2 linked regions of the Roseateles amylovorans genome follow. The main gene of each other region encodes a partner of the protein of the gene in region 2 in a complex. Links are inferred from orthologs where the notes say so. Each region holds a gene or a part of one and is shown on either strand. Other genes may lie near its edges.

What was found.
Region 1: the proteins of N4261_RS07145 (region 2) and uvrB are in contact, whole or in part, in a crystal structure (PDB 7EGT), measured with the Thermus thermophilus proteins. The link is inferred for Roseateles amylovorans from one-to-one orthologs. Residues at the interface, in WP_096412145.1 of Thermus thermophilus: His654, Arg656, Phe657, Gln666, Asp668, Glu669, Lys680, Arg681, Leu682, Ser683, Lys685, Tyr686, Ala687; in WP_096411307.1 of Thermus thermophilus: Glu23, Leu25, Arg26, Asp27, Gly28, Glu29, Arg30, Phe31, Arg55, Glu326, Asp327, Phe328, Glu379, Ser382, Gln383, His398, Gly400, Arg401.

The regions. Positions count from the first base shown.
Region 1 is NZ_CP104562.2:3,573,529-3,580,606, reverse strand. The notes cover bases 2,479-5,453. They hold uvrB (excinuclease ABC subunit UvrB), read left to right. Parts: upstream 2,479-2,882; coding sequence 2,883-5,024; downstream 5,025-5,453. Other genes in these bases: N4261_RS14785 (hypothetical protein), read left to right, coding at 5,144-5,374; N4261_RS14795 (amino acid aminotransferase), read right to left, coding at 2,479-2,715. Also shown: N4261_RS14800 (polyhydroxyalkanoate depolymerase), read right to left, coding at 1-1,131; more of N4261_RS14795, read right to left, coding at 1,513-2,478; N4261_RS14780 (low molecular weight protein-tyrosine-phosphatase), read left to right, coding at 5,578-6,048; N4261_RS14775 (Fe-S cluster assembly transcription factor), read left to right, coding at 6,213-6,746; N4261_RS14770 (IscS subfamily cysteine desulfurase), read left to right, coding at 6,853-7,078. UniProt on the Escherichia coli protein: The UvrABC repair system catalyzes the recognition and processing of DNA lesions. A damage recognition complex composed of 2 UvrA and 2 UvrB subunits scans DNA for abnormalities.
Region 2 is NZ_CP104562.2:1,646,841-1,654,044, reverse strand. What follows is about bases 1,788-4,888. They hold N4261_RS07145 (UvrD-helicase domain-containing protein), read right to left. Parts: upstream 4,501-4,888; coding sequence 2,074-4,500; downstream 1,788-2,073. Other genes in these bases: N4261_RS07140 (YchJ family protein), read left to right, coding at 4,628-4,888. Also shown: N4261_RS07155 (PhoX family protein), read left to right, coding at 1-1,226; N4261_RS07150 (helix-turn-helix transcriptional regulator), read right to left, coding at 1,470-1,760; more of N4261_RS07140, read left to right, coding at 4,889-5,014; N4261_RS07135 (pseudouridine synthase), read left to right, coding at 5,038-5,919; N4261_RS07130 (WD40/YVTN/BNR-like repeat-containing protein), read right to left, coding at 5,934-7,013; N4261_RS07125 (MoaD/ThiS family protein), read right to left, coding at 7,079-7,204. UniProt on the Escherichia coli protein: A helicase with DNA-dependent ATPase activity. Unwinds DNA duplexes with 3'-5' polarity. Translocates on single-stranded DNA with 3'-5' polarity. Initiates unwinding more efficiently from a nicked substrate than double-stranded DNA.

The sequences.
Region 1 (7,078 bases), 1.9 Mb from region 2 along the record:
CTGGTGCTGGGTGCTGATGCCGTTGCACAGCTCATGGGCGGCGCGGGTCTGGCCGGCGCCAGAGATGTCGTCGAGTTCGCCCTCGACCGTGAGGAGGGCGGTGGTGGTGATGTCCTGCGGGCGGACCCGGTGGCCGCGCACGTCCCAGGTGCCGTTGACCAGCGCGAAGTCCTGGAAGACCGTCTTGATGGTGTCCAGGTAGTACTCGGCGGGCATGTCCAGGACCGCGTTGTACTCGTCGTAGAAGCGGCGGTGGGCATCGGCGCTGTCGTCGTCGCCGCGGACCAGGTCCAGGAAGTAGTCGTAGTGGGAGGTGAGGTGGCGATCCGGGTTCATGGCCACGAAGCCGGTGTGCTGCAGGAAGCCGGGGTAAACCTCGCGTCCGGCGCCTGGGTAGTTGGTCGGCACCCGGTAGATGACGTTGTTCTCGAACCAGCTGTAGCTCTTGTTCATCGCCAGGTTGTTGACCGCGGTCGGGCTGCGGCGGGCGTCGATCGGGCCGCCCATCATCGTCATCGAGCGCGGCGTGGGTTCGCCCTGGCTGGCCATGAGCGAAATCGCCGCCAGCACCGGGACGGTGGGCTGGCAGACGGAGATCACGTGGCAGTCGGCGCCGACATGGCGGATGAAGTCCTGCACATACTCGACATAGTCATCGAGGTGGAAGGGGCCGTTCTCGAGCGACACCATGCGGGCATCGGTCCAGTCGGTGATGAAGACCTTGTGGTCCTTGAGCAGTTGGGCGACGGTATCACGCAGCAGCGTGGCGTGATGGCCGGAGAGCGGGGCCACCACCAGCACGGTGGGCTGCGACTTCATCTTGCCCAGCACCTTCAGGTCGTCGGTGTAGCGCTTGAAGCGCAGCAGGCGACAGAACGGCTTTTCCAGGGCCACCAGTTCCTGGATGGCCACATCCACGCCATCGACCTTCACGCTGTGGAGGTTGAACTCCGGCTTTTCGTATTCCTTGGCCAGGCGGTGCATCAGGTCCAGGCCGGCAGACAGCCGATGCGACATCGGTGTGTGCGCGAACGGCGACAACGGGTGGCTGTACAGCTTGGCGGAGGCGCTGGCGAATTCCGAGAAAGGGCTCAGGAGCGCGCGCTGGGTTTCGTACAACTGATAGAGCATCTGGCTACCCCTGTGGAGGAACGGTGAGACCGCGGTGAGACCGCCGGGAATTGGCATTGTGCAATGCAGCAATTCTAGGCCCGCCGATGCCGGGAGTGTGCGCCGCGTGAGCCGCAGCGGCATGCGTCAAAGTCGTGTCAGTGCCCTCAAATCGTCACAAATCGCCGGAAAACCGGGCCCGTGCCCGCCGGCCCGCCGCATTGTGGGGTTGGAGGTGTCGCCAAGGTGACGGGGTGGGGCGGTGGTCGATCCAAAAAGCAAACGGGGTCGACCGCATGGTGACGGTCGACCCCGTTGGGATCGCTGTGCGGGTGAGTGGCTGCCCGGCGTGCGGATGACGCTTGAGCGGCTGGGCGGGCGTCAGGCCCCGCCCGTGTCGGTTCAGGCCTTCTTGACCGCGGCAATCGCGGCGGCCACCGCCTTGATGTTCTTGCTGTTCAATGCGGCGACGCAGATGCGGCCCGAATCGACGCCATACACGCCGAATTCGCTGCGCAGTCGCTGCATCTGCTCGGTGCTGAGGCCGGAGTAGCTGAACATGCCCTTCTGCCGGGTGACAAAGCTCAGGTCTTCCTGGATGCCGGCGGCCTTAAGTTCGATCACCAGGGCTTCGCGCATCTGGCGGATGCGCACCCGCATGCCTGCCAGCTCTTCTTCCCATTGGGCCCTCAGGGCCGGCGTGGACAGCACTGTGGCCACCACCTGGGCGCCGTGGGTGGGCGGGTTGGAGTAGTTGGTGCGGATGACGATCTTGAGCTGGCTCAGGACCTTGGTGGTCTCTTCCGCATTGGCGCAGACCACGCTCAGCGCGCCGACGCGCTCGCCGTACAGGGAGAAGCTCTTGGAGAAGCTGGTGGAGACAAAGAAGTCCAGGCCGGCGTCCAGGAACTGCTGGATCACCGCGCCGTCTTCGGCGATGCCCTCGCCGAAGCCCTGATAGGCCATGTCGAGGAAGGCCACCAGTTGGCGGGCCTTGACGGTCTCGACCACCCTCGCCCACTGGGCGGGCGTCAGGTCATAGCCGGTGGGGTTGTGGCAGCAGGCGTGCAGCACGATGACCGTGCCCGCTGGCGCCGCATTGAGCGCCGTCAGCATGCCTTCGACATGGATGCCACGCTGGGCGGCGTCGTAGTAGGGATAGGTCTCGACGGTGAAGCCGGCGTTGGTGAACAGCGCCCGGTGGTTTTCCCAGGACGGATCCGAGATCAGCACCTTGGCCGCCGGGTTCAGTCGCTTCAGGAAGTCGGCGCCGATCTTCAGGCCGCCGGTGCCGCCCAGGGCCTGGACGGTCGCCACGCGCTTGGCCTTCAGGACCTCCGCATCGGCACCGAACACCAGCGCCTGCACCGCTTGGTCATAGGCGACGATGCCGTCGATCGGCAGGTAGCCGCGTGCCTTCGGGGCGGCCTGCATCTGCGCTTCGGCGGTGGCCACGCAGCCCAGCAGCGGCAGTTTGCCGTTGTCGTCGTAGTACACGCCCACGCCCAGGTTGACCTTGTTGGGGTTGGGGTCGGCATTGAATTGTTCGTTCAGGCCCAGGATGGGGTCGCGAGGGGCCATGGCGACGGCGGCGAACAGGGACATGGAGGCTTTCCTGACAGTGCGTTGGCAAGAGCGAAGAGGCAGTGAGCCGACAGGGATCGCCGGCTGCGCTACGCTGTCGTGTTGAGACGCCCAGCGAAGCCTGCCGATTGTAGGCAGGGAATGGTCGTCATCCTGGGTAACCCTGAGCGTAGCCTGAGAGTAGTCTGATGAGTCGATCCACTGTTGCCAAGCCTGTTGTCCCGCCCGCCGCCGAGGCGGCGAGCGACCCGGCACAAGCGCTGCCGAAGGGCGAATTCGTCTCTTTCGAAGGCTCTCCGTTCCAGCTCTTCCAGCCGTATCCGCCGGCGGGTGATCAGCCCACGGCGATTCAGCAGCTCGTCGAAGGGGTGAACGACGGCGAGAGCTTCCAGACGCTGCTGGGCGTGACGGGCTCAGGCAAGACCTTCACGATGGCCAACACCATCGCGCGGCTGGGTCGCCCCGCGATCATCTTCGCGCCGAACAAGACGTTGGCGGCGCAGCTGTACAGCGAGTTCCGGGAGTTCTTCCCGAAGAACGCCGTCGAGTACTTCGTCAGCTACTACGACTACTACCAGCCCGAGGCCTATGTGCCGCAGCGCGACCTGTTCATCGAGAAGGACAGCGCGATCAATGAGCAGATCGAGCAGTTGCGGCTGTCCTGCACCAAGAGCCTGCTGGAACGTCGTGATGTGGTGATCGTGGCGTCGGTGTCGGCGATCTACGGCATCGGCAACCCCAGCGACTACCACCAGATGGTGATGACGCTGCGGGTGGGGGACAAAGTCGGTCAGCGCGATGTGATCGCGCAGCTGGCGCGGATGCAGTACACCCGCAACGAGATGGAATTCACCCGCGGCCATTTCCGCGTGCGTGGCGACACCATCGACGTCTTCCCGGCCGAGCACTCGGAGCTGGCGCTGCGCATCGAACTGTTCGATGACGAGCTGGAAGGGCTGCAGCTGTTCGATCCGCTGACGGGTCAGATCCGGCAGAAGATCCCGCGCTTCACGGTTTATCCCTCCAGTCACTATGTGACGCCGCGGGACCGTGTGGTGGCGGCGATCGAGACGATCAAGGAGGAGCTGCGCGAGCGTGTGGCCTTCTTCATCAAGGAAGGCAAGCTGGTGGAAGCGCAGCGGTTGGAGCAGCGCACCCGGTTTGACTTGGAGATGTTGCAGGAGGTGGGCCATTGCAAGGGCATCGAGAACTACACCCGGCACCTGTCGGGCGCGGCGCCGGGCGATCCGCCGCCGACGCTGGTGGACTACCTGCCGCCGGATGCGCTGATGTTCCTGGACGAGAGCCATGTGCTGATCGGGCAATTCGGCGGCATGTACAACGGCGACCGGGCCCGCAAGAGCACCCTGGTCGACTACGGCTTCCGTCTGCCGTCCGCCATGGACAACCGACCGCTGAAGTTCGAAGAGTACGAACGCAAGATGCGCCAGGCGATCTTCGTGTCGGCGACCCCAGGCGACTATGAAAAGCGCCAGGCCGGCAACGTGGTCGAGCAATTGGTGCGGCCGACCGGTCTGGTGGATCCGATTGTGGAGGTGCGTCCGGCCGTTCATCAGGTCGACGATGTCCTGCAGGAGATCCGTGACCGGGTGGAGATCCATGAGCGGGTGCTGATCACCACGTTGACCAAGCGCATGGCGGAGCAGTTGACCGAATACCTCAGCGACAACGGGGTGAAGGTCCGCTATCTGCATTCGGACATCGATACGGTGGAGCGGGTCGAGATCCTGCGGGACCTGCGCCTGGGGACTTTCGACGTGCTGGTGGGGATCAACCTGCTGCGAGAGGGCCTGGACATTCCGGAGGTCTCGCTGGTGGCCATTCTGGATGCCGACAAGGAAGGCTTCCTGCGCGCCGAGCGCAGTTTGATCCAGACCATCGGGCGGGCGGCGCGCAACGTCAACGGCAAGGCCATCCTCTATGCGGACCGCATGACCGAGTCGATGCGCAAGGCCATTGGGGAGACCGAGCGGCGCCGCGCCAAGCAGGTCGCCTTCAACGCCGAAAACGGGATCACGCCGCGCGGCGTCGTCAAGCGCATTCGCGACTTGATCGACGGGGTCTACAGCGACAAGCCCGGACGGGATGACGCCAAGCTGATCCACGAGGCCGCCGAGGTCGAGGCGATGAGCGAGAAGGATCTGAGCAAGCGCATCACGCAACTGGAAAAGCAGATGCTGGAGCATGCGCGCAACCTCGAATTCGAGAAGGCCGCGCGGCTGCGCGATCAATTGGCGCAACTCAAGGAGCAGGCTTTCGGCGCGGCGGTGCACGACAACGTCGTGCCGATCGCGTCGGGCAAGTCGTAAGGGGTGGTAACGAACCCACTGGTTCAGGTGGTATCCCTGACATCTTCCTGAGACGAAGAGGGGTTGCTCGTGCAGTGGCTGCTATTGAGCCTCGGGCGGCGCCGGATGACCATGTCCACATGGACAAACGCCTCATCACCCTTGAAACGAAGTGGCGCACGGTGATCCCGACGCTCGCCACCAAAGCTGACCTCAGTGACCTGGAGGGTCGCCTGCGAGCCGAGATGCACAAAGGCTTCGGCGAGATGCAGCGCTGGGTCATCGGCACGACCTTGGCCAGTGTGGCGGCATTCGTGTCGGTCGTTGCCTTGATCTTGAGCGTGCTGCGCGCGGGGTGGTCAGGTGGGTAAGCCTTGGGCGTTGTGTGACTGTTGGGCTGCCGAACTGTTGAGCTGCCGGACTGTTGAGGTGCCGAGCTGCTTGGATGAGGAATGGTTGCCGGCACAGCATGCCCTGAAATCCAGGCACGCGACGTCCGCGGAAGGGTCATCGTGGCTGCGATAGCGGCGGGTTGACAGTTTGTAAAGACGATGCAGGCCTGGAGAATCTCACCATGTCCAGCGTTGATCTGTCTGTTCTCTTCGTCTGCACCGGAAACATCTGCCGGTCGCCCACCGCTGAAGGCGTGCTTCGCTCGAAGCTGTCGTCGCTGGGATGGGCGGACCGAGTCCACATTGACTCGGCCGGCGTGCAGGGCTGGCACGCTGGGGAGCCTCCGGATCCTCGCAGCCAAGACCATGCCCGAAAGAGGGGCTACGAGCTCTCCGGCCAACGGGCGCGCGCGCTTCGCCCGAATGATTTCGAGCGCTTCGATCTGATCGTGGCCATGGACGCCGGGCACCTGCGTGAATTGCGCCGTCGCTGCCCAGCGCCCCTCCAGCACCGGCTGGGGCTGCTCCCCGGCGAGGTCGAGATCCCCGATCCCTACTACGGCGGCCCGGACGGCTTTGAGGATGTGCTTGACCGAATCGAGCAGGGTTGCGAGCGTCTGGCGCAGCAAATCGTCGCCCGCATCGGCCCTTGATCGCGCCTCCGGGCGCGTGTCGGGGGTAACCCGAGCAAGCTTTTGCTTACCCGAGTAGAATGCTCACCTATAGCGAGGGGTTAACCCTGCTTCGTGAGTCGGTCCGGGGTCGCCGGGCTGCCGCTTCAAGGTCCTGCTGCCTTCACCGGCCAAGGAGAAGTTCGATGCGTCTCACCACCAAAGGTCGTTTTGCTGTCACCGCGATGATTGATCTGGCGCTCCGTGAAAACGGCGGCCCGGTCGCACTCGCGGCCATCAGCCAACGCCAGCAGATCTCGCTGTCCTACCTGGAACAGCTGTTCGGCAAACTGCGCCGTCACCAACTGGTCGAAAGCACCCGAGGTCCCGGCGGAGGTTACTCGCTGGGCCGGCGTTCCGATGAGATCACCGTGGCCGACATCATCGTGGCGGTCGACGAGCCGATCGATGCCACCGGCTGCGGCGGCAAGGAAAATTGCATGGGTGACGACACCGGCCGCTGCATCACGCACGACCTGTGGACCGCGCTGAACAACAAGATGATCGAGTATCTCGACTCGGTCACGCTGCGCAAGCTGGTGGATGACCAGCTGGCCAAGGGCGTCACTGTGGAAGAAGCCCCGATCAAGCGCGCGATCTCCAGCACGCCGGTCGTCAAGCCGATCCGCATCACCGCACCCAATTCCGTGTTTGCACTGGGCAATGCCCTGAGCAAGTAGGCCATCGGTCCTCCGCCGGGCCGTCGGGCCACGACGGGCCACGATGGGCGGATGTGACTGCAAGCGCCAGTTTCCGTACCAGTTGGTCAGAAGAAGAAGCTATCCCATGGACATGACCCCGCATTTCCCCATTTACATGGACTACGGCGCCACCACGCCGGTGGATCCGCGCGTCGTCGACGCGATGATCCCGTGGTTGCGCGAACATTTCGGCAACCCGGCTTCGCGCAGTCATGCCTGGGGCTGGGAGGCGGAAGAGGCCGTCGAGAAGGCGCGCATCGAAGTCGCCAAACTGATCGGCGCGGATCCGCGTGAAATTGTCTGGACCTCCG
Region 2 (7,204 bases):
GCTGGAACTCGTCCATCACCGGCGCCACCGCGGCCGACGACTATCGCAACACCATCAACACCTTCGGCTGGGTGGTGGAGATCGACCCGTTCGCGCCCACGTCGACACCGGCCAAGCGCACCGCCCTGGGCCGCTTCAACCATGAAGGCGCCTGGCCGGCGCCCGCCGTCGCGGGCAAGCCCATCGTGTTCTACATGGGTGACGACTCGCGCAACGAGTACATCTACAAGTTCGTCTCCAAGGCGGTCTGGGATGCGGCTGATGTGGGCAAGGGCATGACCGCCGGCGCCAAGTACCTGGACGAAGGCACGCTGTACGTGGCCCGCTTCAATGCGGACGGTACCGGCGACTGGCTGGAGCTCACCTTCGGCAAGAACGGCCTGGACGCCACCAACACGGCCTATGCCTTCGCCGACCAGGGCGACGTGCTGGTCCACAGCCGCCTGGCGGCCGACAAGCTCGGCGCGACCAAGATGGACCGCCCGGAGTGGGGCGCGGTCCATCCGACCACAAGCGAGGTCTACATGACCTTGACCAACAACAACGACTCGAACCGCGTGCCGCCGACTGCGACGCCGACCGGCCGCCAGGCCCGGCCCGATGCCGCCAACCCGCGTTACTACGAGGACCCCAAGGGCACCAGCAACCAGAAGGGCAACCCGAACGGCCACATCATCCGCTGGCGCGAGAACGCCACTGACGTCACCAAGCTGAACTGGGACATCTACCTGTTCGGTGCGCAGGCCGATGCCGCTGCGGACGTGAACCTGTCCGGCCTGACCGATGTGAACGATTTCTCCAGCCCCGACGGCTTGTACTTCGACAAGCGTGGCCTGCTGTGGATCCAGACCGACGACGGCGCCTACACCGATGTCACCAACTGCATGATGCTGGCCGCCGTTCCGGGCAAGGTGGGTGACGGTGGCGTGGCGACCGCTGCGGGCGGCACCAGCACGATCGCCGGCGCCAAGGCGACCGCCGACACGGTGCGCCGCTTCCTGGTCGGACCGAAGGAATGCGAGATCACCGGCATTGCGATGACGCCGGACAACAAGACGCTGTTCTTCAACGTGCAGCATCCCGGTGAAGATGGCACGCCCGACTGGGCCGGCAAGACCTTCGGCAGCTACTGGCCGGCCAACCAAGCCGACCAGACGGTGAAGAAGCGCCCGCGCTCCGCGACGGTCGTCATTACCCGCAAGGACGGTGGCGACATCGGGATCTGACGCCCGTCCTCAGAGAGGCATGCAAGGCCCGCCACATGGCGGGCCTTTTTCATGCGCGTTCCATCACCTCACCGGCCCACCGCCGCACCAAGCCGCCGGGACGACCGATTGATGGGAATCGGCCAGCCAACGATCAAGGCATCAGGCATCAGGCATCAGGCGATCGAGCGATCAAGCCGTCGATCTGTCAGTGGGTCTGTAGATATCGGTCGACCAGTCGGCGAAACGATCGCCGAGAGCCGCTCAGTCGCGGATGGCCATGATGGCTTGCCGCACCACCTCGCGCTCCATCGCCGGGACGGCGAACAGCGTCACGCCCAGTTCCTGGGCCGCTCGCAGCACGGTGGGCAGCCCGACACCGGCGCCGCCCTTCTCGATGTTGATCATCGTCTGGCGGGAAATGCCCAGCGCATCGGCGGCTTCGACCAACGGAATGCGTCGGCGGGTGCGGGCCGATCGAATCGCCGCGCCAAGCGACGCGGCATCCAGGACCGTCGGGTCGTGAGGGGGATCAATGGGAATAACAGTTCGCATGGAGATTCCAGAACCTGAAAAGTTTCAATGCAACCTCCCTCCCAGTCGCGAGTCCGATCTCCAGGCGGACGCCCGGATCTCGGCGATGCACGCGCGCAGCTCCTGCCCAACTCTAACTGTTTCTGAAAAACGGCGTTGTCAGGGCCTCATCGCGGGGTCATCGCGGGGTCATCGCGGCGTCATCACCGCGTCTGGCGACTGCACGGCCCATCGGCCCGAGAGGCGCCCCGGCATGCGGCGGGAGATGCGGCGGGAGATGCGGCGGGCGATGCGGTGCGAGACGCGCCGCGCACGCGCCGCCGGGCCCTCTCGCTCAGTCGATCGGCGTCAGCTTGGCCACGCTCAGCGCCAGCCACTTCACGCCGTGGCGGCCGAAGTTCACCTGGGCGCGGGCATCCGGTCCACTGCCTTCCAGCGTGAGCAGCACGCCCTCGCCGAATTTGGTGTGGAACACGCCCTTGCCGACCCGCAGACCGCCATGTTCGTCGCCCGTCTTTTGTGCGGCCGACTGCTTCATCGACTGCGGCACCGGCGCAGAGGCAAAGGACGGCGGTTCCACCCGGCCCGCGCCCACCATGGACTTCAGCCCGGATCCGCGCTGCCAGGCTTGCTGATAGTCGCGCGCAAAGCCTGAGCCGAAGCCCTGGTTGCGAGGGGTCAGCCACTTCAGCGTCTCCTCGGGGAGCTCCTCCATGAAGCGGCTCTTGATGTTGTAGCGGGTCTGGCCATGCAGCATCCGCGTCTGGCAGAAGCTGATGTAGAGCCGCTGCCGCGCACGGGTGATCGCCACATACATCAGACGGCGCTCTTCCTCCAGACCGTCCGAATCGGACATCGAGTTCTCGTGCGGGAACAGGCCCTCTTCCAGGCCGGTGATGAAGACCGCATCGAACTCCAGGCCCTTGGCCGAGTGCACTGTCATCAGCTGCACCGCATCCTGGCCCGCCTGCGCCTGGTTGTCGCCAGCCTCCAGCGAGGCATGGGTGAGGAAGGCAGCCAGCGGCGACATGATCTCGCCGGTCTCCGCATCCGGCGTCGCCGGATTGGCGGGCGCAATCGCCGCGGGCAAGCCGTCGGCAATCTGGCCGGGGGAGTGCTCATCCACCGGCAGCGCAATCGCGTCCTTGCCGAAGCCCTCCTGGGTGACGAAGGCCTCGGCGGCATTCACCAGTTCGCCCAGGTTCTCCAGCCGCTCTTCGCCTTCTTTCTCGGCGCGGTAGAAATCCGCCAGACCGGAGGTCTCGATCACATGCTCGATGATCTCCCGCAGCGTCAGGCCGGTGGTGGCTTCGCGCATGGCATCGACCATGCCGACGAATCCACCCAGGCTCGCGCCGCCGCGACCGCTCACCGAGCCGATGCTCTGATAGAGCGATCGGCCGCTCTGGCGAGCGCCGTCCTGAAGCAGTTCCACCGTGCGGGCGCCGATGCCGCGCGCCGGGAAATTCACCACGCGCAGGAAGCTGGTGTCGTCGTTGGGGTTCTCGATCAGGCGCAGATAGGCGAGCGCGTGCTTGACTTCGGCCCGCTCGAAAAAGCGCAGGCCGCCATAGACGCGGTACGGGATGCCCGCATTGAACAGCGCCGATTCAATCACCCGCGATTGGGCATTGCTGCGATAGAGCACCGCGATCTCGCTGCGCGCCAGCCCTTGCCGATGCAGCGCCTGCGCCTCCTCCAGCAGCCACTGGGCCTCGGCGAAGTCGCTATTGGCCTCATGCACCCGCACCGGCTCGCCCGGGCCGGCCTCGGTCCGCAGGTTCTTGCCCAGGCGGTGGCTGTTGTTGCTGATCAGCGCATTGGCCGCATCCAGAATGTTGCCGAAGCTGCGGTAGTTCTGCTCCAGCTTGACGACCTTGCGCACCCGGTATTCACGCTCGAAGTCGCTCATGTTGCCCACGCGCGCACCGCGGAAGGCGTAGATGCTCTGGTCGTCATCGCCCACCGCGAACACGCCCTGCCCGTTGCCGGGTGGCGCGAACATCTTCAGCCAGGCGTACTGCAGCTTGTTGGTGTCCTGGAACTCGTCCACCAGCACGTACTGGAAGCGACGCTGGTAATGCTCGCGCACGGCGGCGTTGTCGCGCATCAGCTCGTAGGACCGCAGCATCAGCTCGGCGAAGTCCACCACGCCTTCGCGCTCGCACTGGTCCTCGTAGGCCTGGTAGATCTCGACCAGCTTGCGGGTCTGCTCATCGCGCAGATCGATGTCGCGCGGCCGCATGCCGTCTTCCTTGGCGCCGGCGATGAACCACGAGACCTGCTTGGGGACGAAGCGTTCCTCGTCCAGCTTCATCGCCTTGATGACGCGCTTCACGGCGGAGACGGTGTCGCCCGCATCCAGGATCTGGAAACCCTGGGGCAGGCCCGCCAGCTTCCAGTGCGCCCGCAGGAAGCGGTTGCACAAACCGTGGAAGGTGCCCAGCCACATGCCGCGCACATTGACCGGCAGCATCGCCGACAACCGGGTCACCATTTCCTTGGCGGCCTTGTTGGTGAAGGTCACCGCCATCACGCCGGCCGGTGTGGTGAGGCCCTGGCTCATGAGCCAGGCGATGCGGGTGGTCAGCACCCGGGTCTTGCCCGAACCGGCACCGGCCAGGATCAATGCTGGCTCCTGTCCCAGCGTCACGGCTGCATATTGCTCGGGGTTGAGGTTGTCCAGCAGACCGCGCGGCGAACGCGGGCTGAACAGGTCATCTTGAGACGCGCCGGGCGCACCGAAATCCTGGGAATTCATCCAGCCATTCTAGAGAGGCTGGCATCATGCCGCCTCCATGAAGCCAGAAAAAACCCGCACGGCCCCTGCCAGCCGCCCTTCCAGCACCGCTGGCGACAACACCGGAGTCGCTCAAGCGCCGTCCGCCATGCCGTGCCCGTGTGAAAGCGGCCGCTCCTACGACGCCTGCTGCGGTGTGCCGCACCGGGCCTTCACGGCCGACGGCGCCCGCATCGCGTCGACGGCCGAAGCCCTGATGCGCTCCCGTTACAGCGCCTTCGTGCTGGATCTGACCGACTACCTGCTCGCCACCTGGCATCCGGACACCCGACCCGCCTCACTGGCGCCGAACGAGCCCGGCCTGCAGTGGCTGGGGCTGTCGGTGAAGCGACATGTGCAGCAGGATGAGGACCACGCCACCGTCGAATTCGTGGCCCGCAGCAAGCTCGGTGGCCGCGCCCATCGGCTGCATGAGACCAGTCGATTCGTCCGTGTCGCCGGGGCCTGGCTGTACCTGGACGGCGACCTGCGTTGACCGGGACCCACATCGCTTCCGCCATGACTGGCCAGCCCTTGCCGCCCGACGCTGAGTTGCAGCCCAGGTCGACGTCTGCCGATCGTGCGACGTCGCCGCACACGGACATCGCCGTCGGCATGCACATCTCCACCGAGCCGACCGATGCGGCGCATGAAGCGCCTGTCGTGCACGTCGCGCCGGTGGCGCCATTGAAGCTGCTCTACCTCGACGATGCGCTGGCCGTGATCGACAAACCGGCCGGGCTGCTGGTGCATCGCACCGCCCTGGATGCGCATGAGGACGACGCCGCCCTGCAACGGCTGCGCGATCAACTGGGGCGGCCCGTCTGGCCGGTGCATCGGCTGGATCGCGGCACCTCCGGCGTGCTGGTGTTCGCGCTGAGCGCCGAGGTGGCCAGCCAGATGGGCGTGGCGCTGGCAGAGCGCCTCACCCACAAGCGCTACCTGGCACTGGTCCGAGGCTGGCCCGCTTCTGCACACGGCGTCATCGACCATCCGCTGGCGCGCGATCCGGAATTGCCGTCCGCCGGACAGCCCCATCTGGAGGCCCAAACCGCATGGTCCTGCCTGCACCGGCTGACCTTGCCGGTGAGCACAGACGCCCGTTTCCCCACCACCCGCGTCAGCGTATGGGCCTGTGAACCGGTGCAGGGGCGTCGGCATCAGATCCGTCGACATCTCAAGCATGTCGCCCATCCCATCATCGGCGACGCGAATCATGGCAAGGGGCCGCTGAACCGGGCCCTTGCCGCGCATTTCGGCCTGCAGCGGCTGTGGCTGCATGCCCATCGGCTGCAGTTCAACCATCCGGTCACCGGAGCGCCGCTCAGCCTGGAGGCGCCGCCCGGGCCGGAGTGGGCCGGGTTGCTCGCAGCAGACGATCAGAACGACCCGACGGCCTGAGCCGCCACGGCGCCTCAACCGAAACGCACCGCGTAGATCGGTGGCAGCGTGTGGGAGACGCTGCGCCAGTGGTCGCCGGCATCTCCGGTGGCCCAGAGATTGCCGGTTGTGCTGCCCATCAGCAGGCGCCGTCCATCCTCATGGGCGACCAGGCCATGGCGATAGACCAGGTCATAGCAATGCTGTTGCGGAAGCCCGGACCGCAAGGTGTCGAAGCTGCGTCCGCCGTCCCGCGTCCGGTTGACGACCAATGCGCCATCGACCGGCAGGCGCTTCTCATCCTTCACACCGGGCACGAACCAGGCGGTGAGCGGATCGCCCGCATGGGCCGCCACGCCGAATCCGAAGCCTGAGATCGGCGGATCGAGCGCTTGCCAGTTGGCGCCCGCATCGTCACTGCGCCACACACCGTTGTGATGCTGGCACCAGAGCACCCGGGGGTCGGCCTCGCAGGCGACGATGCGATGCGGATCCTGCGTGTTCTCATCGCCGGCCTGCTCCGGCGGCATGAACGCCGCAAGCATGCCCTTGGCGCTCAGGCGCCACGTGGCGCCCCCATCGTCGCTGCGCCACGCGCCGCCGCAGGAGATGCCCAGCAACAGCCGGTCCGGATCGGCCAGATCGATGCAGATTGAATGGATGCCCGGCGCGTCATAACCCCCGCCAAACCAGCCCAGCCGCTCGGCCCGATGCCACAGCGAATCGACCAGTCGCCACGACGCGCCCTCATCGCCACTGACAAACAATCCGCCCGGAATCGTCCCCGCCCAGATCCGACCATCCGCGCCGCGCTCCAGGGACCAAATCTGCCGCACCGTCCACGCCGGACCTTCAGCGTCCGGCGGCTGCGGCGGAAAAGCAGGCGACGGCAGTTCCTGCCAGCTCACGCCGCCGTCATCCGACCCTTGAAGCTTGACCCCGAAGTGCCCCAGGTTCAACGCGGCCAGCATGCGACCGCCGCCCGGCGGCGCAGGCAACAGCATGGTCACCGGATCACCGACAAAGCTGTGTCGGCCGAGGGTCCAGGCATCGCCGGCCCGCTGGTTCATCTCGAACAATCCCTTGCGGGTGGCTACCCATGCAGTGGTGCTCATGGTGGTCTCCGGTGACGGCTCTCAGCGTTTGGCTGGCGTTTGGCTGGCATAAGGTGAGCCCGGCATCAGCCGCCCGACAGCGCCTGCAGCACGTAGACACGGGCAGACGGCGACAGGGGATCGGCCAGGGTCTGTCGATCCCTCGCCCGCTGACCGTCGATGAACACGGCCACATGCGGCCGCAGTTGCCC